3 regions of the Barrientosiimonas humi genome follow, and region 3 is predicted to be linked to each of the others. Evidence: predicted binding sites of a transcription regulator. Region 3 holds the regulator's gene; each other region holds the start of a gene.
The links. The regulator LexA, encoded in region 3, represses DNA repair genes until DNA is damaged. The targets are predictions, from matches to a motif close to TCGAACANNTGTTCGA.

Region 1 (7,776 bases), 200 kb from region 3:
GCCGCCCACGAGCAGCAGCGCGAGCAGCGCGCCGATCAGCACGCCGCGGCGGCTGCGCCCGTCGGACGAGCCGGCCGGCGCGACCGACGAACCCGACCCCGACGTACGCCCTGGGCCGGGTCTCCCGGCCGGTCCGGAGAGCGCAGCGCCCGCGCCGGGGCCGCCCGGCCCGCCGCCCGGGCCGCCTCGTGCGGCGGGGCCGCCCTTGCGCGGACCGCGCGGACCGCGCGGGCTGTCAGGCCCACCGGGCACCGGGGCGCGGTCGGTCGGTGGGCGGCGCAGCTGGGTGGTCTCACGGCTGCCGCGCCCGATGGTCTCGGTCGCCAGGTGCGCGTCGGCCTCGGGCGGGTCCTGCCCGTCCGGCGTGCGGTCCAGGTCGCTGGCGTCGAGCACGGCGCGGGTGCGGCGCAGCTCGTGCAGCATCTCGGTCGCGTCGTCGGGCCGCTGTGCCGGGCGCTTGGCCGCCCCCAGCGCCACCAGCTCGTCGAGCTCGGCCGCCACGCTCGGCACGACGTCGGACGGGCGCGGCACCGCCCCGTGCACGTGCTGGTAGGCCACGTGGATCGGGGTGTCGCCGCCGTAGGCCTTCTCGCCGGTGAGCAGCTCGTGCAGGATCAGCGTCGCGGCGTAGACGTCGGAGCGCTTGTCGGCCAGCCCGTGCTCGACCTGCTCGGGGGAGAGGTAGGCCGCGGTGCCGAGCAGCACGTCGTGATTGGTGGTCAGCGTCTCGGTCGTGAGCGCCCGGGCGAGCCCGAAGTCGGCCACCTTGACCACGCCGTCGTCGCCGATGATGACGTTCTCGGGCTTGACGTCGCGGTGCATCGTGTCGGCGCGGTGCGCGGCGCCGAGCGCCTCGAGCACCGGCTCGACGATGTCCAGGGCAGCCCGAGCGGTGAGCGGGGCGTCGCTGCGGATGACCTGGCGCAGCGTGCGCCCGCGCACCAGCTCCATCGCGAGGAAGACGTGCTCACCGTCCTGGCCCTGGTCGTACACCCCGACGACGTGCGGGTGCGACAGCCGGGCGGCCGCGCGCGCCTCGCGCCGGAACCGGGCGACGAACGCCTGGTCGCTGGCCAGGTCGCGGCGCATGACCTTGAGGGCGACCTCGCGGTCGAGACGGGTGTCCAGCGCGACGTAGACGGTGGCCATGCCGCCGTCGGCCAGGTGCGCGAGCACCTGGTATCGCCCGTCGATCGTCTGACCGACGAGCGTCGTCGCGGAAGGGGTGGACACTCCCTGAGTGTACGAATCCGGCCGGCCGGACCCGGTCAGGCTCGGCCGAGAAGGCGGGATCAGAACCGGGCCATGTGCGCCTTGACCGCGCGGACGTAGCTCTTGGTGTCGGGGTACATGCCGTTCTTGCGCACGCCGCCGAGCCCCTGGTAGTACCCCGCGATCGCCTGGTCGGTGCTGCTGGCGTTCTGGGCGAGCCAGCGCAGGTAGACCACGCCGGCGACCACGTTGTCCTTGGGGTTCATCAGGTTCAGCTCGCGCCCGGCGAGCCCGCTGCACCACTCACCGGTGCCGGGCATGACCTGCATGATCCCGACGGCGTTGGCCACCGACACCGCCCGCTGGTTCCAGCCCGACTCCTGCCAGGAGATGGCCAGGGCCAGCTTCGGGTCGACGCCGTAGCGACGCGCGGTCGAGACGATCAGCGAGCGGGTCTCGCTGCGCGAGGGCACGTCGACCTCCTTCAGCGCGGCGCGGTTGCGCTCGGCGGACCGCACGACGTGGTCGGGGTAGGTGCGCCCGAGGAAGGTGTTGCGCGAGGACGGCTTGGCGGTGCGCGACTCCTTCTTCTTGTCGTCCTTCTTCTCGCCGCGCCGGTCGTCGCGCTTGTCGGACTTCTTGGGGTCCTTCTTCTTGCTGTCGTGCTTGTGATCCTTCTTCGGCGACCGCGCCTGGTCGCCGTCACCGCGGAAGCTCGCCGGCACCGGGACCTGCAGCTTCTGACCCACCGTGATGCGGTGCGGGTCGGCCAGCCGGTTGGCCTTCATGATCGAGCCCCAGCTGGTGTCGTAGTAGCGGGCCAACGAGATCAGGTTGTCGTTCCTGCGCACGGTGTGCGAGAGCGTACGGCGGGCCGGCGCCTTGTCCTTGGCCTCCTTCTTGGCCTTCGACCGGTCCGAGGCCTTCTTCTTGGCCTTGGGCTCGGGGGCCGCGGAGCGCTTGGGCATCTCGCCCGGGACCTGGATGGTGGTGCCGATGCGCAGCAGGCGCGGGTTCTCGAGCTTGTTCTTGGCCACCAGCGCCTTGATCGTCGTCTGGTGGCGCACGGCGAGCTTGGCGAGGGAGTCGCCGGGCCTGACGGTGTAGCGCTGCCAGGGCCGGCCGGTCTCACGCTGCAGGGCCTGTGCGGAGGTCGCCTGCTCGGAGAAGACGTAGGGGTTGGCGGGAGGGGTGTAGTCCACGGGGGCCATCGGGTGGTCCTTCCGTTCGCTGAGACGTCGGCTCCGGTGAGGGGGATGCGGATCCGTCGGTGCCGCCGCGGGGGCGTCAGCGACGCTAGCCAGGGTGGTCCTCCTCCTCCGGGAGGCGCGCCGTCCGCCCCCGCCCCTACGCTGGCCCGGTGACCGAGCCCCAGAACCCCCACCCGGCGCCCACCGAGGAAGACCTGGAGCTGGAGCGACTCGTCGCCGACTGGCTGCCGGTGCCCGACTTCGCCGAGGCGATCGACGTGCGGCTGCGCGAGGCGCGGCGCCTGATCTCCGACCGCGTGGTGCTCGCCCACCGGGTGGGCGAGCGCCGGGTGATGGCCGTGCCGGCGGGGTTCGTGCAGGACGGTGAGGTGCTGCCCTCGATCCCCGGCACGCTCACCGTGCTCTCCGACGCCGGGCTCAGCGACCGGCAGGCACTGACCTGGTTGTTCACCCCTGACGACACGCTGCCGCTGCCGGGGGCGCCCATCGACATGCTGCGCGCGGGCCGCAAGGCCGAGGTGCGTCGGCGGGCGCAGGAGCTGCTGGCCTGAGCCGCGTCACCGGCGGCGCACCGCGGCCCGGGGCCGGCGTCAGGCGTTGCGCTCGGTGGTGAGCGTCACCAGCTCGCCCAGCACGGTGCGGGCCTGGTCGTCGACGATGTCGGCGCTGCGCAGGGCCGCGGCCGCGACGTCGACGAGCTCGTCGATCAACCGCTCGACCCGTTCGACCGCGCCGCTGCCGGTGATGGTGTCGCGCATCCAGGCCAGGTCGTCGTCGGCGAGGTCGGCGTCGCCGAGCAGCGCCTCGAACCGCTCGGTGTCGGCGTCGTCGAGCGCGTCGAGGGTGTACGCCATCAGCACCGTGCGCTTGCCCTCGCGCAGGTCGTCGCCGGCCGGCTTGCCGGTGGCGGCCGGGTCGCCGAAGACGCCCAGCAGGTCGTCGCGCAGCTGGAAGGCCTCGCCGAGCGCGCGGCCGTAGCGGGCCAGGTCGTCCAGCAGCGCCTCGTCGCCGCCGGCGCACGCGGCGCCGATCAGCAGCGGCTGCTCGACGGTGTAGCGCGCGCTCTTGACCCGCGCGACGTGCCGGGCGCGGGCGATGCGCTCGTCGGTGGGGGCGTCGTCCCAGCCCAGCGCCGCCTCGAGCACGTCGAGGAACTGCCCGGCCATCAGCTGGGCGCGCATCGCATCGAACTCGCCCCGGCCCCGAGCCAGCTCTTCGGCCGGGAGCCCGCTGGTGGCGTACAGCTCGTCGGTCCAGGTCAGGCACAGGTCGCCGACCAGCACCGCGCCCGCGGCGCCGAACCGGTCGGTGTCGCCGAGCCAGGATCGGTCGGCGTGCAACCGGCCGAGGCGGCGGTGCACCGACGGCTGGCCGCGGCGGGTGTCGCTGTCGTCCATGACGTCGTCGTGCACGAGGGCGCCGGCCTGGAACATCTCCATCGAGCTGGCCGCCGTGACCAGGGCGTCGCTGTCGGCGCCGCCGGCCGCGCGGTATCCCCAGTAGAAGAAGGCCGCGCGCAGCCGCTTGCCGCCGCGCAGCAGGTCGGCCGCGGCCTGCAGCAGCGGCTCGGCGGCGGTGCCGATCGGCGCCAGCACCTGCTGCTGGGCCTTCAGCTGAGCGTCGATCGACGTCTGCACACGGGTGCGCAGCCGCTCGACGTCCAGGGGGTTGGGCACGAGATCGTCCTTCGAGATCGGGTGTGGCCACGAGCGTACGGCGTCGCCGCGCCCGTACGATCGGCGGCATGTCTGCCGCGACGATCCCGCAGCTGCTCACCGGCGAGCGGACCGCGTACAGCTTCGAGTTCTTCCCTCCGAAGGACGACGCGTCCGAGGCCGTGCTGTGGGAGTCGATCCGGCGCATCGAACAGGTGCGGCCGGCCTTCGTCTCGGTCACCTACGGCGCCGGCGGCAGCACCCGCGACCGCACCGTGCGGGTCACCGGCCGGATCGCCCGCGAGACGACGCTCACGCCGATGGCCCACCTGACCTGCGTCGGGTCGTCGGTGAGCGAGCTGCGCCAGATCGTCGGCGAGTTCTCCGCGGTGGGCATCCGCAACGTGCTGGCGCTGCGCGGCGACCCGGCCGGCGGGCTCGGGCAGCCCTGGACTCCGCACCCCGAGGGCCTCGACCACGCCGACGAGCTGGTCACCCTGGTGCGCTCGCTGGGGTCGTTCACGGTCGGCGTCGCGGCCTTCCCCGACAAGCACCCCGAGTCGGGCACCCTCGAGGACGACGCCGAGGTGCTGGTGCGCAAGGCCGACGCCGGCGCCGAGTTCGCGGTGACGCAGATGGTCACCGACGTCGACACCTACCTGCGGCTGCGCGACCTGGTCGCCGCGCGGGGGAGCGACCTGCCGATCGTGCCCGCGCTGATGCCGGTGACGCGGTACGGCCAGCTGCAGCGGATGACCGAGCTCAACGGTCAGCCGCTCGCCGAGGAGGTGCTGCGGCGCATCGAGGCGGTCAAGGACGACCCGGCCGAGGTGCGCCGCGAAGGGATCCGCATCGCCACCGAGCACGGCCGCCGACTGATCGCCGAGGGCGCCCCCGGGCTGCACTTCATCACGATGAACCGCTCCACCGCCACGCTCGAGGTCTTCGCCCGCCTGCAGGACTGAATTTGTTCGGCTCCTCGCGGGTTCCACCTCGCAAGCTCGGTGGTCCCCGGTCGTCGCCGAACTGCCGTCCACGTTGGGGTGCGCCACCGTCCCGGTGGGGCTTGCGTGCGCGGGTTCCACCGCGCCCAACGGTTCAGGCTGACGACGCGCCGCGGTGCCCCGGCGAGCGCTACCGTGCACATGGGGCCAGTCCCTGGGGAAGCAAGGCCCCGCGGCGGCGCAGCACGACTGGATGCCTCCCGGCGGTCAAGGAGCAGGCAGGGGAACGAATCATGAAGACAGCCCCCGCAGCAACCATCGGCACACTGCTCCTGGGGGCATGGCGCTCTCCGGGACGGGCTCTGCTGCGGAGAGCGGTGTACCCGAGCCCCCGCCTCCGGAGAGCACGAGATCTGCTGTGGACCCACAGCAGAACGCACGCGCGGTCGCTGCTCGTGCCCGGCTGGAGACGGTGAAGCGGAGCTACCCCGGCCAGGTAGACGGTGCCTACATCGTGCAGGGTCGGCTGCACGCGATCCCTACCACCAAGGCTGCCGAGCAGGCTCTGCGCTCTCAGGGAATCGTCCCCGAACCCGGGAAGGTGCCCGAGAAGGAGCTGAGGGCCAAGCAGCAGCGGTTCGAGCTCGCCCTCAAGAAGCAGGGGATCCCTTTCCCGGTGGGCATCGGGACCGACGTCGAGTACGGCACCGTCTCCGTGGACGTCCTCGACGTCTCCCCCTCCAGGCCGGCAGTCACCGACCTCGCCCGGCAGTTCGGGGTCGCAGTCAACGTCATCACCACGCAGGAGGTGCCTGCCTTCTCCGTCCAGCCGACCGGTGGGCGCGGGGGGCTTCCTTAGCCGACCTCGGCGGCCTGGCCGGCGGTGATCCGCAGCAGCTCGTCGTACGTCGTGCGCAGCACCACGCACGGGTGACCACCCGAGGCCCACACGTGGTCGTAGCGCCCCAGCGAGACGTCGACGACGGTGTCGACCGGGCGCAGCAGCCCGACCGGGGCGACGCCGCCGATCGCGAATCCTGTGATGGCTCTGACGGTTTCGGCGTCGACTCTGGACAGTGAGGCGAGGTCGAGCAGGCCGGTCACCTGGATCTCGTCGACCCGGTGCCCGCCGGACGTCAGCACCAGCAGCGGGCGCCGCGAGCCGTCGTCGTGCTCGGCCTCGAACAGCAGCGAGCTCGCGATCTGTCCGACCTCGACGTCGAGGGCCGCGGCCGCCTCGGCGGCCGTGCGCGCGGGCTGACCGAGGTCGACGAGCGGCCCCTGGGCGGACTGCTCCTGCAGGACGGTCCGCACCCGGGCCACGCCCTCGTGCTGGCGCAACCGGGGGCTGTCGGTGGTCGGAGCGATGCTGTCGCCTGCGGTCATGGCCGGACGGTAGTCGCCCAGCAGGCGACCGCGCTCGGGGTTGACGCGATGTCAGAGCGCGGAGGTACTCTTCTCGGCATCGAACATTTGTTCGATCAGGGCGGGTGCTCGGGCACCCGGTCGCCCGTGACGCAGCGGGCCGAGACGGCTCGGGGCCGGACGCGAAGGAGAGCGACGATGCGCAGCTATCAGGACCAGATCGAGGTGCGCGTCGCCGTGCCCGACGAGGGCGAGCCCGGCACCGAGCAGACCCCCACGATGTTCGTCTGGCGCGGCCGGCTCTACGTCGTGCGCGCCGTGCTGAGCCGGTGGCGGGCCCGGGCCGACTGGTGGCGCACGGCCTTGCAGACCGAGGGCAGCGCGGCGCTCGCCGCCGTCGTGGCGCCCGAGCAGACCGTCTGGCGCGTCGAGGCCAGCCCTGGCCGGCAGCTGGGCGTCGGCACCTATGACCTGGCGTGCGCGCCCGAGACCGGCGGCACCGTGCGCTGGACCTTGCTGCGCGTCGCCGACTGACCACCCGCCCGCACCACTTCCGCAGGAGGAAGAGCCCATGGCCACACCCATCGCAGCAGCGACCCCGTCCGGCCGCGCCACCCGCCCGGTGCGGACCGCGACCGCGAAGACGACGAAGAGCAGGGCGAGCGCGCCGACCGCACGGGCGACGCCGCGCTCGTCCGTGCCCACGGCCCCGGTCGCCGGTGCCGTGCTCGAGCTGGTCGAGCGCTCGCGCACCGGGCTGCTCGCCGCCTGCCACGCCTCCGGTGCGGCCGAGCGGTTCACCCTGGCCCACCTCGCGGCGCTGCGGGCCGGGGCGGCTCTTCTCGCGGCCCGCGGCCAGGCCGGTCGCCGCTCTCGTCCGCGCAGCGTCTGGGAGACCATCCCGGCCGCGGCTCCCGAGCTCACCGAGTGGGCGACGTTCTTCGCCGGCACCGCCCGGCGTCGGCAGGAGCTCGAGCGCGGCGCCGAGGCGAGCGTCCGCGAGGCCGACGACCTGGTGCGGCAGGCCGAGACCTTCCTGGAGCTGGTGCTGGCCCACCTCGGGCTGCCGGTGCAGGCCTCGGTCACCACCTGCATCACCCCGATCACCCGAGCCTGAGCCGTGAGCGCCGAGTTCAGCCACCTGCACGTGGCCTCCTCCTTCTCGTTGCGCTACGGCGCCTCGCCACCCGCCGAGCTGGTCGCGCGGGCGGTCGAGCAGGGCCAGGGCCGGCTCGCGCTCACCGACCGCGACGGGCTGTACGGCGCGGTCCGCTTCGCCCAGGCCTGTCACGAGGCCCGGGTCGAGCCGGTGCTCGGTGTCGACCTCGCGCTGCGCCCCTCACCGGTGCAGCCCCCACCGGCGGCCGGCGGCGCGCGGCGGCGCAGCGC
Region 2 (7,776 bases), 270 kb from region 3:
TCAGCGAGGCCCTCGACTCGGAGATCGTGACCACCGTGACATCGAACGCACCTGTGAACCTGCGCATCGAGGGCGGCCGCAAGCTGTCCGGCGAGATCGACGTCCGCACGTCGAAGAACGCCGCCGTGGCGTGTCTGTGCGCCGCCCTGCTGAACAAGGGCCGCACCACCCTGCGCGACCTCGCGCGCATCGAAGAGGTCAACCGGATCACCGAGGTGCTCAACTCCATCGGGGTCAAGACCCGCTGGCTGCCGGACAGCAGCGACCTGGAGATCACCCCGCCCGAGCGCATCGACCTGGACGCGATGGACGAGGGCGCCGCCCGGCGTACGCGCACGATCCTGATGTTCCTCGGCCCGCTGCTGCACGAGTTCGAGGAGTTCAAGCTCCCCAACGCCGGCGGTTGCGACCTCGGCTCGCGCACCGTCGAGCCGCACCTGCACGCGCTGCGCTCGTTCGGGCTCAACGTCGTCGCCTCGCACGGCTACTACCACGCGACCGTCGACGCCGACCGCCACCCGGACAAGCCGATCATCCTCACCGAGCGCGGCGACACGGTCACCGAGAACGCGCTGTTCGCCGCCGCGAAGTACCCCGGGACCACGGTGATCCGCAACGCCAGCCCCAACTACATGGTCCAGGACCTGTGCTTCTTCCTGCAGAAGCTCGGCGTGACCATCGAGGGCATCGGCACCACCACGCTCACCGTCACCGGTGTCGCCGAGATCGACCAGGACGTGGAGTACTACCCCTCCGAGGACCCGATCGAGGCCATGTCGCTGCTCGCGGCCGCCGTCGTCACCGAGTCGGAGATCACCATCCGCCGGGTGCCGATCGAGTTCATGGAGATCGAGCTGACGCTGCTCGCCGACATGGGCATGAAGTACGAGCTGTCGGAGGAGTACACCTCCAACAACGGCCACACCCGCCTGGTGAACCTGCGCACGATCCCCGGCCCGCTCAAGGCGCCGAAGGACAAGATCCACCCGATGCCCTTCCCGGGGCTCAACATCGACAACCTGCCGTTCTTCGCCGCGATCGCCGCGGTCGCCGAGGGGCAGACGACCCTGCACGACTGGGTCTACGAGAACCGGGCGATCTACCTCACCGAGCTCACCCCGCTCGGCGTCAAGGTGCAGCTGATGGACCCGCACCGGGTGCTCATCGAGGGCCCGACCCGCTGGCGCCCGGCCGAGGTCATGTGCCCGCCCGCGCTGCGCCCGGCCATGGTCGTGCTGCTCGCGATGCTCGCCGCGCCCGGCGAGTCGGTGCTGCGCAACATCTACGTCATCAGCCGCGGCTACGAGGAGCTGGACTCCCGGCTCAACGCGCTGGGTGCCAACATCCAGACGTTCCGCGACTGACCCGGCCCGCCGGGCGACATCGCAGGGCGACGGGGCGCACGCGTGGCGCGGACGGCATACCTCGAGCACGACGGTCCGATCGCGATGGCTCATCGCGGCTTCTCCACCGACGGGCTCGAGAACACCATGGCGGCGTTCGAGGCGGCCGTCGATCTCGACTTCGGCTACGTCGAGACCGACGTGCACGCTACGGCCGACCGGGTGCTGCTGGCCTTCCACGACGAGACCCTCGACCGGGTCACCGACGGCGCCGGCAGCATCTGGGACCAGCCGTGGCACCGGGTGCGTGAGGCGCGCATCGGCGGCACCGAACAGATCCCGACGCTGGGCGAGCTGTTCGAGACCTGGCCGCGGTTGCGGGTGAACATCGACATCAAGTCCGAGCCGGCTGTCCTGCCGCTGGTCGAGTGCGTCGAGCGGCACCGCGCCTGGGACCGGGTGTGCGTCACGTCGTTCTCCGACCGACGCCGGCGAGCAGCGCTGCGCCGATTGTCGAAGCCGGTGGCCACCTCGGGCGGCCAGTCGGTGACGACGGCGTTCGTGCTGGCCGCGAACAGCCGGGTCCCGGGAGCGGTCCGCGCCGCGCTGCGTGGGGTCGACTGCCTGCAGGTTCCGGTATCGCACAAGGGGATTCCCGTCGTGACACCGCGCACCATCGCGGCCACGCACGCCGTCGGGGTGCAGGTGCACGTGTGGACCGTCAACGAGTCCGACGAGATGCGCCGACTGCTCGACCTGGGCGTCGACGGACTGATCACCGACCGCGCGGACCTGCTGCGCCAGGTGCTGACCGAGCGCGGCGAATGGGCCGATCGCGGCTGGTGACCAACGCGTTCGGAGCGCGGCTGGTGACCAGCGTGTTCGGAGCGCGACGAGCAGTCGCCTCAGGAGGTGACTGGGCAGCAGCCCCCTCGGGCGCGTGAGATCCGGTGCGCGCATCATTCACTCGCGTCGGTGGATCTGGACGGTCTTGCGGCCGTCGGGGCCGGTGGTGATGGTGGCCCGGGTGCCGGGTTTGTGGATGTCGCGGTGGTCTCGCCCGCACAACGGGACCGCGTGCTCCAGGTCGGTGGCCCCGCCCCTGGACCAGGGATGCTCGTGGTGCAGCTCGGTCCAGGCGAACGGGCTGTCACACCCCTGCACCGCGCACTGGTCATACTTCGTAGCCAGCGCGGTGCGTTGCGCCTCGCTGAAGAACCGTTTCGCCCGACCCAGGTCCAACGGCTGCGACGCCCCGCCCAGCACCACCGGCACGATCCCGGCGTTGCACGCCAACCGGCGCGCGTCCCCCGCGCTGATGTCGTGCCCGGTGTCCAGATGCGCCGCGGCCAGATCCGCCACCAGCTGCTCCCGGGTCATCGTCACCACCACGGTCGCGGCGACCTTGCCGGGCAACCGATCGGTCGGCAGATGCTCCAACAGCTCCACCAATGCCAGGCCGTACCGGTGCGGCCAGTCCACCCCCACCCACGACCCCCGCCCAGCACGATCGTCCACGGCCGCGCCACCGGCCGAGGCCGTGCCACTGGCCGGGGCCGGTGCGCTCCTCGCAGCGCCGGTGGCCGTGGCCCGGTCGCGGGTAACCTCGTCGCCGGTCGCGCCCGAGGCGCCGGTGCCGGTGGTGCTGCCGCGGCGGGGCGCGGCCAGCTGTTGCACGGCCTTGCGCAAGATGTCCCCGGCCAGGCGAGGCAGCACGAACGACCCGGACACCGTGCCGTCACTGTTGTCATGCATGCTCAACCGGCACCGGCCCAACGCCGAGGCTTCCTCCCCGCGCAGGACCTGGTCCTCGTGCTCATCGACCGCCTGCTGATCGGGCTCGACCACGGCCAGCGCCCGCCGGGCCGCACCCCGCAACCGGGCCGGGCTCATCCGCGCCGCCTCACCCACCAGTGACGCCTCGACCCGCACCACCTGCTCCGCGGTCAAACCTTCGGGCAGCTGCTTGATCGCCCACGCGATCACTGCCGCGTGCTCCGGCGACACCGCCCCCTCGGCCATGGCCTGCCCCGTCACCGGCAGCACCGACTCCAACGTCTCAGCCAGGTCGGCCTCCCGGGTCGCGGCACCACCGCTGGTGTGCGTCCGGCTCGCCAACCACGCCCCGGTCGTGGAGAACCCCGACCGGCGCGCGACCTGAGACCGGTTCGCGCACGCCACCAACCGCAGCCGCAACGAGGCCACCCGCCGGGACAGACGCTCCACCTCCGAGACCGCCCGCCCGACCGCGTCCGCCTCGGCGACCACCGTCGCGTCCGGCTGATCACCCAGGGCGTCCAACGTCGCGTGCAGCTGCGCCAACGCCGTCGCCACCGTGATCCCCTCGTCCGACAGCGGGCCCGACGCTTGCCCGGGCTCGACGATGTGGTCGGTCGCCGGTTCCACCGTGGTCGCGGTCATGGTCTTCACCCCCCTGGTGAATCGCACTGATGTTCGATACCAGGAACACTAGGGCCGGCCACCGACAAGCCCCCCGAACCCGCGTCAAACCAACGAAATCTCGCGGGAACCAGGGTCTCGATACGCCCGCTCGTCCCTCGCGGGCTACTCGACCACCTTCAGAGCTGGCCTACTCGACCAGCGTGGGCTCGGCTCGACCGGTCTCGATACGGCCTCGTCCCTCGGCCTACTCGACCAGCATGGGGACGGGCGTACTCGGGTTTCACCTTGATCTGCGCCCGCTGGCATGCTGGCCCGCATGAGCGTCGCCGCCGTCTTCCTGCTCGTCGCGTTCGGGGCCATGCTCGTCGTGTCCGTCCTCATGGGCCTCACCGCGCACCGAGGGCAGGTCTGCACCCCGGGAGACGGGTACGACGTCCCCGACCGGGTGCGTCAGGACCCCGAGCTGCGGGCCCGGGCCAACGACGAGGTGGGCAGGGCGGCGGTGCTCGCGGGTCTGCTGTCGCTCGCCCCGATGGTCTTCGCCGGATGGTTGCTGCTGCGGCCGGGGGATCACGAAGTCAGCACCGGGGTGCTCGCCGCGTGCGCCGCGTACGGGTTGTTCGTCGCGGTCGTCGGACGGCTGCCGTTCGAGCGGATGAAGCGTTGGTAGCCGGGGTCTCGATACGCCCGCTCGTCCCTCGCGGGCTACTCGACCAGCATGACGGGGCGGGCTACTCGGCCGAGCGGGGTGAGGCGATCCGGACGATCTCCTGCGCCCACCCGTCGGCGTGCGGCTGCCACTGGCCACGCTCGGGGTCGGTCGCGCGCGTCAGGGCCCGGTCCCAGCTGAGGATCCGCGCGACCCGGGCGAGCAGCATCGCGTCGGGAACCACGCGCTCGAGCTCGGCCACCGGACGTACGTCGGCCCAGCCGGACAGGTAGGCCCGCACCAGCCGCTGGTCACGCTCGGGATCTGCTGCCAGGCCGAAGTGGTACTCCGGGTTGCGCAGCGCGATGAGCAGCGACCCGAACGGGTGCCCGACGTAGGCGTCACCCCAGTCGAAGATCTTCGCCTCCTGCATCGCCGAACTCGTTGCGGCGCAAGTGAATACGTTGCCCGCGTGCAGGTCGCCGTGCTCGATGGTCGGGGGCAGCCCGAGCGCCTCCAACCGGTCCGCAGCCGACCGCAGCGCCTCGTCGGCGACCCTCTCCTCCGGCCGCCCGCGCGCCACCCACGCCGACACCAGGGCGCGCGACCCCCACCTCGGCACTCCCCCGTCGACCAACGCGTCGACCACGCCGACCGACGCCCGCTGGAGCCGGGCATACCTGCGCAGCACGGCCGACCACAGGCTGGTGATGGTGTCGGCGTTCGCGACCTGCCGCAGGGTGCGCCCCTGGTCGGGACAGACGAACCACTCACGCTCCGCGTCGCTCACCCACACAGGCGACAGAAGATCCGGCGCGACTCGCGAAAGACGTTCGTAGACAAGGGTTTCCGGCGACGACTCGGGGACGTTCGCCTTGAACCATCCCCGCCCCTGGTCGGTCTCGATCACCAGTTGGGTCGACCACGGACGTACGCGCGGCTGGCGTGGCGTCGTCGGGTGCCGGGTGATCCCGCGGCGGGGCAGCACGTCGTCGAACCAACGGGTGACCTCCCAGCGCCAGGCGTCGGTGTCCCAGACCTCGCTCGCCGGGCCGAAGCGGTCGGACCCGGGCAGCGGTGCGGGGGCGTCGTCGCGGCGCGTCACGCGGCGTTCAGTCGCGCGGCCCGAGCCGCTGGACCATGGCGGTGCTCACGATGTCGGCCGTCAGGCCGATCTCCTCGAGCACCTGCCCGCGCGAGGCGTGGTCGAGGAAGCGCTTCGGGATGCCGAAGCAGTGCACCGGCTGCTCCTGGCGCTGCTCGCGCATCGCGCTGGTCACCGACGAACCGATGCCGCCGACCACCAGGTTGTCCTCGATGACCACGACGTGCTGCGCGCGGCGGGTGAGCCGCAGCAGGTCGTCGCTCACCGGCAGCACCCACCGCGGGTCGACCACCATCGTCGAATGTCCTTGTGCCGCAAGCTTTCCCGCGACGTCGACAGCGGTCGAGCACATCGACCCGACGCCGACGACCAGGACCTCGGGCTCGTCGTCGCAGTCGACCAGCACGTCGACCGTGCCGTCGCGGCGCGCGGCCTCGATCGGGTCGGCGACGTCGCCCTTGGGGAAGCGGATGATCGTCGGGGCGTCGTCGACGGCGACCGCCTCGCGCAGCTGCTGCTTGACCTGCTCGCCGTCGCGCGGCGCGGCCAGGCGCAGCCCGGGCACGATCGAGGCGACGGTCATGTCCCACATGCCGTTGTGCGACGGCCCGTCGCTGCCGGTCACGCCCGCGCGGTCGAGCACGAACGTCACGCCCTGCTTGTGCAGCGCGCAGTCCATCAGCAGCTGGTCGAACGCCCGGTTGAGGAACGTGGCGTACACCGCGACGACCGGGTGCAGACCGGCGTACGCCAGGCCCGAGGCCATCGTCACGGCGTGCTGCTCGGCGATGCCGACGTCGAAGACGCGCTCGGGGTACGCCTTCGCGAACCCGTCGAGCCCGACCGGGATGAGCATGGCCGCGGTGATCGCGACGATGTCGGGCCGCTCGGCGCCGAGCCGCACCATCTCGTCGTTGAACTCGTCGGTCCAGATGCGCCCGCTGACCTCGAACGGCAGACCGGTCTCGGGGTTGAACTTGCCGACGCCGTGCCACTGGTCGGCCTCGTCGAGCGCCGCCGGGTCGTAGCCGCGGCCCTTCTCGGTGAAGGTGTGCACGATGACCGGGCCACCGAAGTCGCGCGCGAGCGTCAGCGCGTCCTCCAGCGCCTGCTCGTCGTGCCCGTCGACCGGGCCGAGGTACTTGATCCCGAGGTCCTCGAACATCCCCTGCGGGGACACGATGTCCTTCAGGCCCTTCTTGACCCCGTGCAGGGTGTCGTACATCGGGCCGCCCACGACGGGCGTGCGGTTCAGCGCCCCGCGGCCCCAGTCGAGCATCTTCTCGTAGCGCCGGGTCGCGCGCATCGACGCCAGGTGTTGGGCCATGCCGCCGATCGTCGGCGCGTAGGAGCGGGTGTTGTCGTTGACGACGATGACCAGCTTGAGGGTCTCGTCGACGGCGATGTTGTTGAGCGCCTCCCAGGCCATGCCCCCGGTGAGCGCGCCGTCACCGATGATCGCGACGGTGTGCCGATCGTCCTCGCCCGCGAGCCGGCGCGCCTTGGCGATGCCCTCCGCCCAGGACAGCGAGGTGGACGCGTGGGAGTTCTCGACGACGTCGTGCTCGGACTCGGCGCGGCTGGGGTAGCCGGACAGCCCGTCCTTCTTCTTCAGCGCGGAGAAGTCGTGCCGCCCGGTGAGCAGCTTGTGCACGTACGACTGGTGCCCCGTGTCGAACACGATCGTGTCGCGCGGGGAGTCGAAGATGCGGTGCAGCGCGATGGTCAGCTCCACGACGCCGAGGTTGGGGCCCAGGTGCCCGCCGGTCTTGGCGACGGAGGTCACCAGGAAGTCCCGGATCTCCTGCGCGAGGTCGTCGAGGCGGCCCGGCTCCAACCGCTTGAGGTCGGCCGGGGAGTTGATGTGCTTCAGCAGTGTCATGTGGTGCTGGCGCCTTCCCATACGTGACGCACGAGTCTATGCGGTGGTGGACGTCCGGGCCGCGACCCGGGTTCGCGCGTCCGCGCTCCCCGTCGGAAATTCCACCCTTTCGAGCCGCGCCCGCGCCACGTCCGGCGGGGTGGGCAGCAGCGCGCGCCGCTCACAGCCGCGGCACGTAGCGCTTGCCCTGCATCGCCTCGTGCACCAGCTCCACGCTGCGCGCCGTCGCGCGCAGCCGCAGCCCCTCGGCCGCGAGATGCTCCATCACCTGCGGCAGCGCCCGCTCGGACAGCTCGTCGCCGAGGTCGACCCGCACCCGCCGGTACGCCTGGCGCATCGCGTCGAGCTGGGCCTGCACGTGCCAGGTGGCCACCCAGGCGAGCGCGCGCGGGTG
Region 3 (7,776 bases):
GTGCTGGGCGGTCGGCTGCTGTGGATGCGGGCGACCAGCGAGCCGCGTCCGGCGTCGGCCTCGATGCTGCCCGACGCGTCCGGCAGCCCCGGGCTGCAGGGCACGCCCCGGGCCTCGGCACCGGCTGCCGCAGGGGTGCAGCCGGGCGGGGCGCCAGGCGTGCCCGGACCAGGGGCGAGCGGACCGGGCGCGGCACCCGGCGCGGCAGCACCCGGTGCCGCGGGGCCTGGTGTGGCAGGGCCTGGTGCGGCAGGGCCCGGGGCCGCGAGCACCGGTGCCGCCGCACCCGCCACCGTGTTCGTCCACGTGGTCGGCCAGGTCGCACGCCCGGGCGTGGTGACCCTGCGGCCCGGCGCGCGGGTGCGCGACGCGGTCGCCGCGGCCGGCGGCGCTCGTGACGGCGCCGACCTGGCCAGGGTCAACCTGGCCCGGCCGGTGTCGGACGGCGAGCAGGTCGTGGTCCCGAAGCCGGGGGAGGAGGTGACCCCGGCCCCCGGAGCCCCCGCCCCCGGCGGCCTCCCAGGATCACCCGGCGGGGCGCCCGGTGCGGGCGGCGCCCCGCCGGGCGGGGCCGCGGGCAGCGCGCCCGGGGCGGCCGGTCCGGCGACGGGGCCGGTCAACCTCAACCAGGCCGACGCGGCGGCCCTCGACACGCTGCCGGGCATCGGACCGGTGCTCGCCTCACGCATCGTGCAGTGGCGCACCGACAACGGCCGGTTCACGTCGGTCGACGAGCTGGGCGAGGTGAGCGGCATCGGCGACAAGCTGCTCGAGCAGGTGCGGCCGCTGGTCACCGTCTGAGGCGGTGACCGACCACGAGAGCGACGAGCCGGACGCGGCGGACGCGGCGGACGCCGTCCGCCGGCTCGACGTCCGGCTGCTGCTCCCGGCCGGGTGCGCCTGGATCGCCGTGCTCGTCGGGCTGCGCTTGACCCCGGCCGTCCTGCTGCCGACCGCGGTCGCCGCCGGGTCCACCGCGCTGCTGCTGGCCCGGCGCGACCTCGGCAGCGCGCGCAGCATCGCCGCCCTGTGCCTCGCCGCGACGTCGCTCACGACGCTCGCCACCGGGCTGCACCAGGCCACCGCCCAGGTCGGCCTGGTCGACGAGCTGACCGCCCAGCGCGCGACCGTCACGGTGCGTGCCTCGCTGGCGACCGACCCCCGGCTGGTCAGCAGGCGCTCGGACGCCGCCGGAGCCGACGACCCGATGTACGTCCTCACCCTCACCGTGCGCGAGGTCGCCGGCCGCGGGGAGCAGAGCGGTTCGGGCGCCCGAGTGCTCGTCTTCGGCGACGAGGCGTGGGCCGAGATGCGTTGGGGCCAAACGGTTCTCGTGACCGGACGCCTGTCCGAGCCCGACCCGGGAGCGGCCGAGACGGCCGTGCTCGCGGTGTCCCGGCCGCCCCGGCTCGTGGCCGACGCCCCGGCGCCCTTCCGCGCCGTCGAGGTGCTGCGCGAGCGGTTGCGTGAGGCCACCGACCCGCTGCCGGCCGACCCCCGCGGGCTCGTCCCCGCGCTGGTGATCGGCGACACCTCGCGGCTGCCGGGCGACCTCGTCGACGACATGCGGGCGACGGGCATGACCCACCTGACCGCCGTGAGCGGCGCCAACGTCTCGATCCTGCTGCTGGCGGTGGTGTGGTGCTGCGGCTGGCTGCGCATCCCGCGCCGTGGCCGGCTGCCGGTCTGCCTCGTGGCGCTGGCCGTCTTCGTGCTGCTGTGCCGACCCGAGCCGAGCGTGGTGCGCGCCTCGGCCATGGGGGTCGTCGGGCTGCTCGCCACCAGCTCGGGCCGCCCCCGCGCCGCGGCACCCGCGCTCGGTGCCGCCGTCGTCGGACTGCTGGTCATCGACCCGTGGCTCGCGGCGTCGTACGGCTTCGCGCTGTCCGTGCTGGCCACGCTCGGCCTGGTGCTGTTCGCCCGCAGCTGGGGCCGGCGGATCGCATCAGCGCTGCCGCGCAGGCTCGCCTGGCTGGGGGAGCCGATCGCGATTCCCGTTGCGGCACAAGCGATGTGCGCGCCCGTCATCGTCCTGCTGCAGAGCTCGGTGAGCGTGGTCGGCGTGCCGGCCAACCTGCTCGCCGCACCCCTCGTCGCGCCCGCCACGCTCGGCGGCATCGCAGTGGTGCTCCTCGCTCCGCTGTCCCTGCCGCTCGGGGTCGCGATCGCCTGGGTCGCCGGCCTGCCGGCCTGGGGCATCGCGGCCGTCGCTCACCTGGCGGCCCAGGTGCCGTGGGGCAACCTGCCCTGGCCGGCGGGTCCGCCCGGGGCGCTGTTGCTGGCCGCGCTCGTGCTGCTCGCCCTGCTCACCGGCCCGCGGCTGGTCGTGCGCGGCCGCCGGCACCCGGTCGTCGTGCTGGCCTGCGCGTTGCTGGTCTCGGCGGCCGTGTGGCCGCTGCCGCAGCCGGGCTGGCCACCCCCGGGCTGGGTGCTCGTCGTCTGCGACGTGGGCCAGGGCGACGCCGCGGTGCTGCGCACCGGCCCCGACCGGGCGCTCGTGATCGACGCCGGACCCGACGAGGCCGCCGTCGGCCGGTGCCTCGACGACCTGGGCGTGCGCCGCGTCGAGGCCGTCGTCCTGACCCACCTGCACGCCGACCACGTCACCGGCCTCCCGACCCTGCTCGACGGACGCGGCGTCGGTGAGGTCGTCACCACCCCGGTCCGCGCCGAGGACTCCGGCGCCGCCGAGCAGCCGACCGTGGGTCCGCTCGTGGTGCGCGCGTCGGCCGCCGCCGGCGTACCGCTCACCGAGGCGCGCGCCGGGGACCGGTTGTCCTGGGGGCGGGTGCAGGCCACGGTGCTGTGGCCGGGCCGCACCATCCGCACCGGTTCGCTGCAGAACAACGGCTCGGTGGTGCTCGACGTGCGCGTCGCGGGCGTACGCCTGCTGCTGCTCGGCGACGCCGAGCAGGAGGCGCAGCGCGAGACGCGGCGAGCCCTGGCCCGCCTCGGTGACCCCACCCCGGTGCTGGCCATGAAGGTGGCCCACCACGGCTCGTCCAACCACGACCCGGCGCTGCTGCGCCAGGTGCGGGCGACGTACGGGCTGATCAGCGTGGGGTCCGACAACGACTACGGGCACCCGGCGCCGCGGCTGCTCGGCTCGCTGCGCGACTCCGGGACGCTCGCCGTGCGCACCGACCGCGGGGGCGACCTGGCGGTCGTGGTGCGCGAGGGGCGCGGGTCGGTGGTGAGCCGACGATGACGCGACGGGCGCCGCGACCGGGCCGGGCCCGTGGGCTCGACCGGCGGGGCCTCACCCTGCGAGGCCTCAGCCCGCGGGCGCCGCCTCGACGTCGGGCCGGCAACCGGTCTGCTTGGCCGCCTCGGCGAGCGCCTCGACGGTCGCCTGCACCGCGGGCACGCGGGCGAGGTCGGGGGTGGTCACCAGCTGCACGGTGCGGCGGTTGGGCGGGTTCATCGGCCGCACGACCACGCCGTCGTTGCTGGTGGAGCGCAGGATCAGCTCGGGCACGAGCGCCACCCCGAGGCCCGCGGCCACGAGCGCGAGCACCGCGACGTAGTCCTCGGTCTCGAAGGCCACCTCGGGCTCGAAGCCCGACTGCTGCGCGAGCGAGAGCAGGTGACCGCGACAGCGCGGGCAGCCGGCGATCCAGGCCGACTCGTCGAGGTCGGCGAGGTCGACGCGCTCCTGCGCGGCCAGCGGGTGGTCGCGGGGGAGAACGATGCGCACCTCGTCCTCGAGCAGCGTCTGCACCGAGAACGGGTCGAGGTCGTCCTCGCCGCGCGGCAGGGTGTCACCGTCGTAGACGAACGTCACCGCCACGTCGCAGTCGCCCGCGCGCAGCGAGGCCAGCGCCTCGGGCGGCTCGGCCTCGGTGAAGGCGACCCGCACGTCGGGGAAGCGCTGCTTGACCAGCGCCAGGGCCTGCGGCACCAGCGTCGAGGCGGCCGACGGGAACGCGGTGAGACGCACCCGCCCCGACTGCAGCCCCGCGATGGCGCGGATCTCGCCCTCGGCCCGGTCCAGCGCGGTGAGCACCGGCACGGCGTGCCGCGCGAGCACCTCGCCGGCCTCGGTGAGCCGCACGCTGCGCCCGATGCGCTCGACGAGCACGGTTCCGGTGCGTTCCTCGAGGCGGCGCACCATCTGGGAGATGGCGGGCTGGGAGTAGCCCAGCGACGCGGCCGCCGCGGTGAAGCTGCCCTCTTCGGCGATGGCGCGCATCACGCGCAGCCCAGCGGCGTCGATCATGCCTCCGGATCCTACGTTCTCGCTGACGGATACTGGTCGGGTGCTGACCTCCACCACCCCTGACCCGGCCCTGGCGCCGGGCCTGTGGGACGAGCTCGTCCGGCTGGTGCGCGGCGGCGACGTGTGCGTGCTGACCGGCGCCGGCATCTCCACCGAGTCGGGCATCCCGGCCTACCGCGGCGCCGACGGCGAGCGGCGCGTGACCCCCATGACCGTGTCCGAGCTGCTCCGGAGCCCGGCGGCGCGACAGCGCTACTGGGCGCGGGCGTACACAGGCTGGCCGAGGTTCGCCGCGGCCGAGCCGAACGACGGGCACCGCGCGGTCGCGCGGCTACAGGACCTCGGCCTGGTCGGCGCGGTCATCACCCAGAACGTCGACGGGCTGCACCAGCAGGCGGGCGCGCGCGACGTCACCGAGCTGCACGGGTCGTTGTCGTTCGTCGTCTGCGCCGACTGCGGGGAGCGGTACGCCCGCGAGGTCGTCGACGAGTGGCTCGCCGGGGCGAACCCGCACTTCGACCGGGAGATCAGCGGTCAGGTCCGGCCCGACGGCGACGTCGTGCTCACCGACGAGCAGGTGGCCGGCTTCCGGATCGCCGCGTGCGTGGTCTGCCGGTCGGACCGGCTCAAGCCCGACGTCGTGATGTTCGGCGAGTCGGTCGTGCGGCCGGTGGTCGACGCGTGCTTCGAGGCGGTCGACCGGTCCCGGGCGCTGCTGGTGCTGGGCTCGTCGCTGATGGTCATGTCGGGCTACCGCTTCGCCCGGCACGCGGCCCGCGAGGGCATCCCGGTCGCCGCGATCACCCACGGCGTCACCCGGGCCGACGACCTGATCGACGTGAAGGTGGACGCCCCGCTGGGGCCGACCCTGCGCAGGCTCGTCGAGGCGGTCGCGGCGTAGAGCCCGCGCCGGGTAGGCCCGGCGGTCAGACGCGGCGCAGGACCGCGGTGACCTTGCCGAGGATGGTGGCGTCGCTGCCGTCGATCGGCTCGTAGGCCTCGTTGTGCGGCATCAGCCAGACCTTGCCCTTGGTGCGCTTGAAGGTCTTGACGGTCGCCTCGTTGTCGAGCATCGCGGCCACGATGTCGCCGTTGCTGGCGGTCGGCTGCTGCCGCACGACCACCCAGTCGCCGTCGCAGATGGCCGCGTCGACCATCGAGTCGCCGACCACCTTGAGCAGGAACATGTCACCCTCGCCGACGATCTGGCGGGGGAGGGGGAAGACGTCCTCGACGACCTCCTCGGCAAGGATCGGGCCACCCGCGGCGATGCGGCCGACGACCGGGACGTACTCGGCCTCGGGGTGGTCGTCGTGCAGGCCGGTCTCGTCGACCAGGCTCTCGCTCGCCTGGCTCACCGAGCGGCCGCGATAACCGCGCTCGCGCTTGCTCTGCCCGGGGGCGATCACCTCGATGGCGCGCGGGCGCATCGGGTCACGGCGCAGGTATCCCTTGCGCTCGAGCATCGTCAGCTGGTGGGCCACCGAGCTGGGTGAGGTCAGGCCGACGGCGTCGCCGATCTCGCGCATGCTCGGCGGGTATCCGCGGCGGTCGACCGAGTTGCGGATCACCTCGAGCACCTTGCGCTGACGCGTGGTCAGGGCCTGCCCGTCGGGTTCGGGCATCTCGTGGATCTTGGCCATGGGTTTCGGTCCTCGTTCCGCGTCGCGCCGCGGCCGGTGACGGTGCCCGCTGGCGCCGGACCGGTCGTCGTCGGCGAGGGGCTGTCGGTGGTCGCTGCTTGTCTTGGTGACTGTGCGAACAGCCTATGAAGACCCGCAGCAGGTTTCAAACACCTGTACGACGCGTGTCGGCGGGGTCTCCCGGCCGAGCCGGCCGCGCGAGGCCTTGAGCCGTTCGAACGTCCGTGCTATACATCGTACAGACGTTCCATCGCACACTTGTTCGTCGAGTTCGTCACCGTCCTTGGAGGAAGACATGAGCGCCGCCACCGTCACGCCGGCCATCGCCCCGCACCCGCGGTTCGGGTCCGCCCAGCCCGCGCGGCGCCGGCACCTGCGAGTCGTGCCGCCGCTGCCCCAGCAGGAAGCCCGCCCCGCGGCCTTCCGGCTCACCCGCCGCGGCCGCCGCGCGCTGGCCCTCGCCGTGGTCGTCCTGGCGATCCTGGTCGGCGCGGCCATCAGCGCGACCGCTGGGGGAGCGCAGGCCCAGCAGGTCGTCACCGTGAGCTCCGGGGAGACCCTGTCCGACCTGGCCCGTGCCCACCTTCCCGGCGTCCCGGTCGGCACGGCCGTCGCCCAGATCCAGGTGGCCAACGGCCTCAACTCCCTGCAGGTCTCCAGCGGTCAGCAGCTGGTGATCCCGGCGCCCTGAGCAGGGTGCAGGTCAGTCGCCCGAGCGCGGCGACAGCCTCGATCTCGTGGCCGGTGACGGGCTCCTCCGTCACCGGCCACGTCCACTTCTCCCGCCGTTCCGGGCGCCTGAGCGGGTGGTGCGCGGGTGACGTGGTGAGCGACACGCAGGCCGCCGCGGCGCGGCCTTGCGCGTCGGGCCAAAGCGTCCTAACCTCCCTATATCTAGTAGTTACAGCCGTGTAAGTTCTCCACATCTAGTCCACAAGGACATCCACAGCCGGAGGCCGGTTTTCCACCGTCCGTCCCCAGGTTTTCCCCCGAACCGGCCTCGTGGAGCGCCCTCCCGGACCCGATCGAACCGCGCGAAGGAGGTGCCCGATGCACTGCCCGTTCTGCCGCCACGACGACTCCCGAGTCGTCGACAGTCGTACGTCCGAGGACGGCACCAGCATCAAGCGGCGCCGCCAGTGCCCGGCCTGCGGCAAGCGGTTCAGCACCCTGGAGACCGCGAGCCTGACCGTGGTCAAGCGCTCGGGGGCGAGCGAGCCGTTCGCCCGCGGCAAGGTGCTGGCCGGGGTCCGCAAGGCCTGCCAGGGCCGACCGGTCTCCGACGACGACCTGGCGCTGCTGGCGCAGCAGGTCGAGGAGAGCATCCGCTCCCAGGGGCTGGCCGAGATCGACGCGCACGACGTCGGGCTGGAGATCCTGGGGCCGCTGCGCGCGCTGGACGAGGTGGCCTACCTGCGCTTCGCCAGCGTCTACCAGGCCTTCGAGTCCACCGACGACTTCGAGACCGCCATCACGCTGCTGCGTGCCGAGCGCGAGGCCGCGGGCGTCGAGCCCGACCGGGCCGAGCGCCCCGCGTCGACCTCGTCGACGGGGCCTGTCGGTGGTGGCGGCGACGATGAGACCGCCAGCACCTGAGCACCACCCCCCGAAGAAACCTGCCGAGCACAAGACACCCACCGGAGGAGCTGTCATGACCGAGACGACCAGCGCTGGATCCAGGGCCCGTCGCAAGAACAAGGGCCTGAAGATCGAGCGCATCTACACGACCCCGGGCGTCCACCCCTATGACGAGGTGACCTGGGAGTCGCGTGATGTCGTCCAGCAGAACTGGAAGACCGGCGAGACCATCTTCGAGCAGCGCGGCGTGGAGTTCCCCGACTTCTGGTCGCTCAACGCCTCGACCATCGTCACGACGAAGTACTTCCGCGGTGCGCTCGGCACCGACGCGCGCGA

Region 1: the regulator LexA is predicted to act here: its motif matches at 6,488-6,503, upstream of FB554_RS05305 (YbaK/EbsC family protein).
Region 2: the regulator LexA is predicted to act here: its motif matches at 3,786-3,801, upstream of FB554_RS05575 (HNH endonuclease signature motif containing protein).

What each region holds. Positions count from the first base shown of each region.
Region 1 is NZ_VFOK01000001.1:1,120,231-1,128,006, forward strand. It holds gene pknB (Stk1 family PASTA domain-containing Ser/Thr kinase) at 1-1,233, opposite strand, end outside; gene FB554_RS05280 (lytic transglycosylase) at 1,293-2,423, opposite strand; gene FB554_RS05285 (Rv2175c family DNA-binding protein) at 2,573-2,974, shown strand; gene FB554_RS05290 (polyprenyl synthetase family protein) at 3,014-4,099, opposite strand; gene FB554_RS05295 (methylenetetrahydrofolate reductase) at 4,168-5,043, shown strand; gene FB554_RS05300 (hypothetical protein) at 5,441-5,881, shown strand; gene FB554_RS05305 (YbaK/EbsC family protein) at 5,878-6,408, opposite strand; gene FB554_RS05310 (DUF6504 family protein) at 6,586-6,921, shown strand; gene FB554_RS05315 (SAV_6107 family HEPN domain-containing protein) at 6,959-7,504, shown strand; gene FB554_RS05320 (DNA polymerase III subunit alpha) at 7,508-7,776, shown strand, end outside.
Region 2 is NZ_VFOK01000001.1:1,183,646-1,191,421, reverse strand. It holds gene FB554_RS05585 (helix-turn-helix domain-containing protein) at 1-1,364, shown strand, start outside; gene FB554_RS05580 (glycerophosphodiester phosphodiesterase family protein) at 1,407-2,189, shown strand; gene FB554_RS05575 (HNH endonuclease signature motif containing protein) at 2,307-3,764, opposite strand; gene FB554_RS05570 (hypothetical protein) at 4,063-4,416, shown strand; gene FB554_RS05565 (phosphotransferase) at 4,478-5,500, opposite strand; gene dxs (1-deoxy-D-xylulose-5-phosphate synthase) at 5,508-7,382, opposite strand; gene FB554_RS05555 (hypothetical protein) at 7,543-7,776, opposite strand, start outside.
Region 3 is NZ_VFOK01000001.1:917,155-924,930, forward strand. It holds gene FB554_RS17555 (ComEA family DNA-binding protein) at 1-801, shown strand, start outside; gene FB554_RS04340 (ComEC/Rec2 family competence protein) at 806-3,208, shown strand; gene FB554_RS04345 (LysR family transcriptional regulator) at 3,275-4,219, opposite strand; gene FB554_RS04350 (NAD-dependent protein deacetylase) at 4,260-5,120, shown strand; gene lexA (transcriptional repressor LexA) at 5,146-5,862, opposite strand; gene FB554_RS04360 (LysM peptidoglycan-binding domain-containing protein) at 6,158-6,553, shown strand; gene nrdR (transcriptional regulator NrdR) at 6,913-7,458, shown strand; gene FB554_RS04370 (vitamin B12-dependent ribonucleotide reductase) at 7,514-7,776, shown strand, end outside.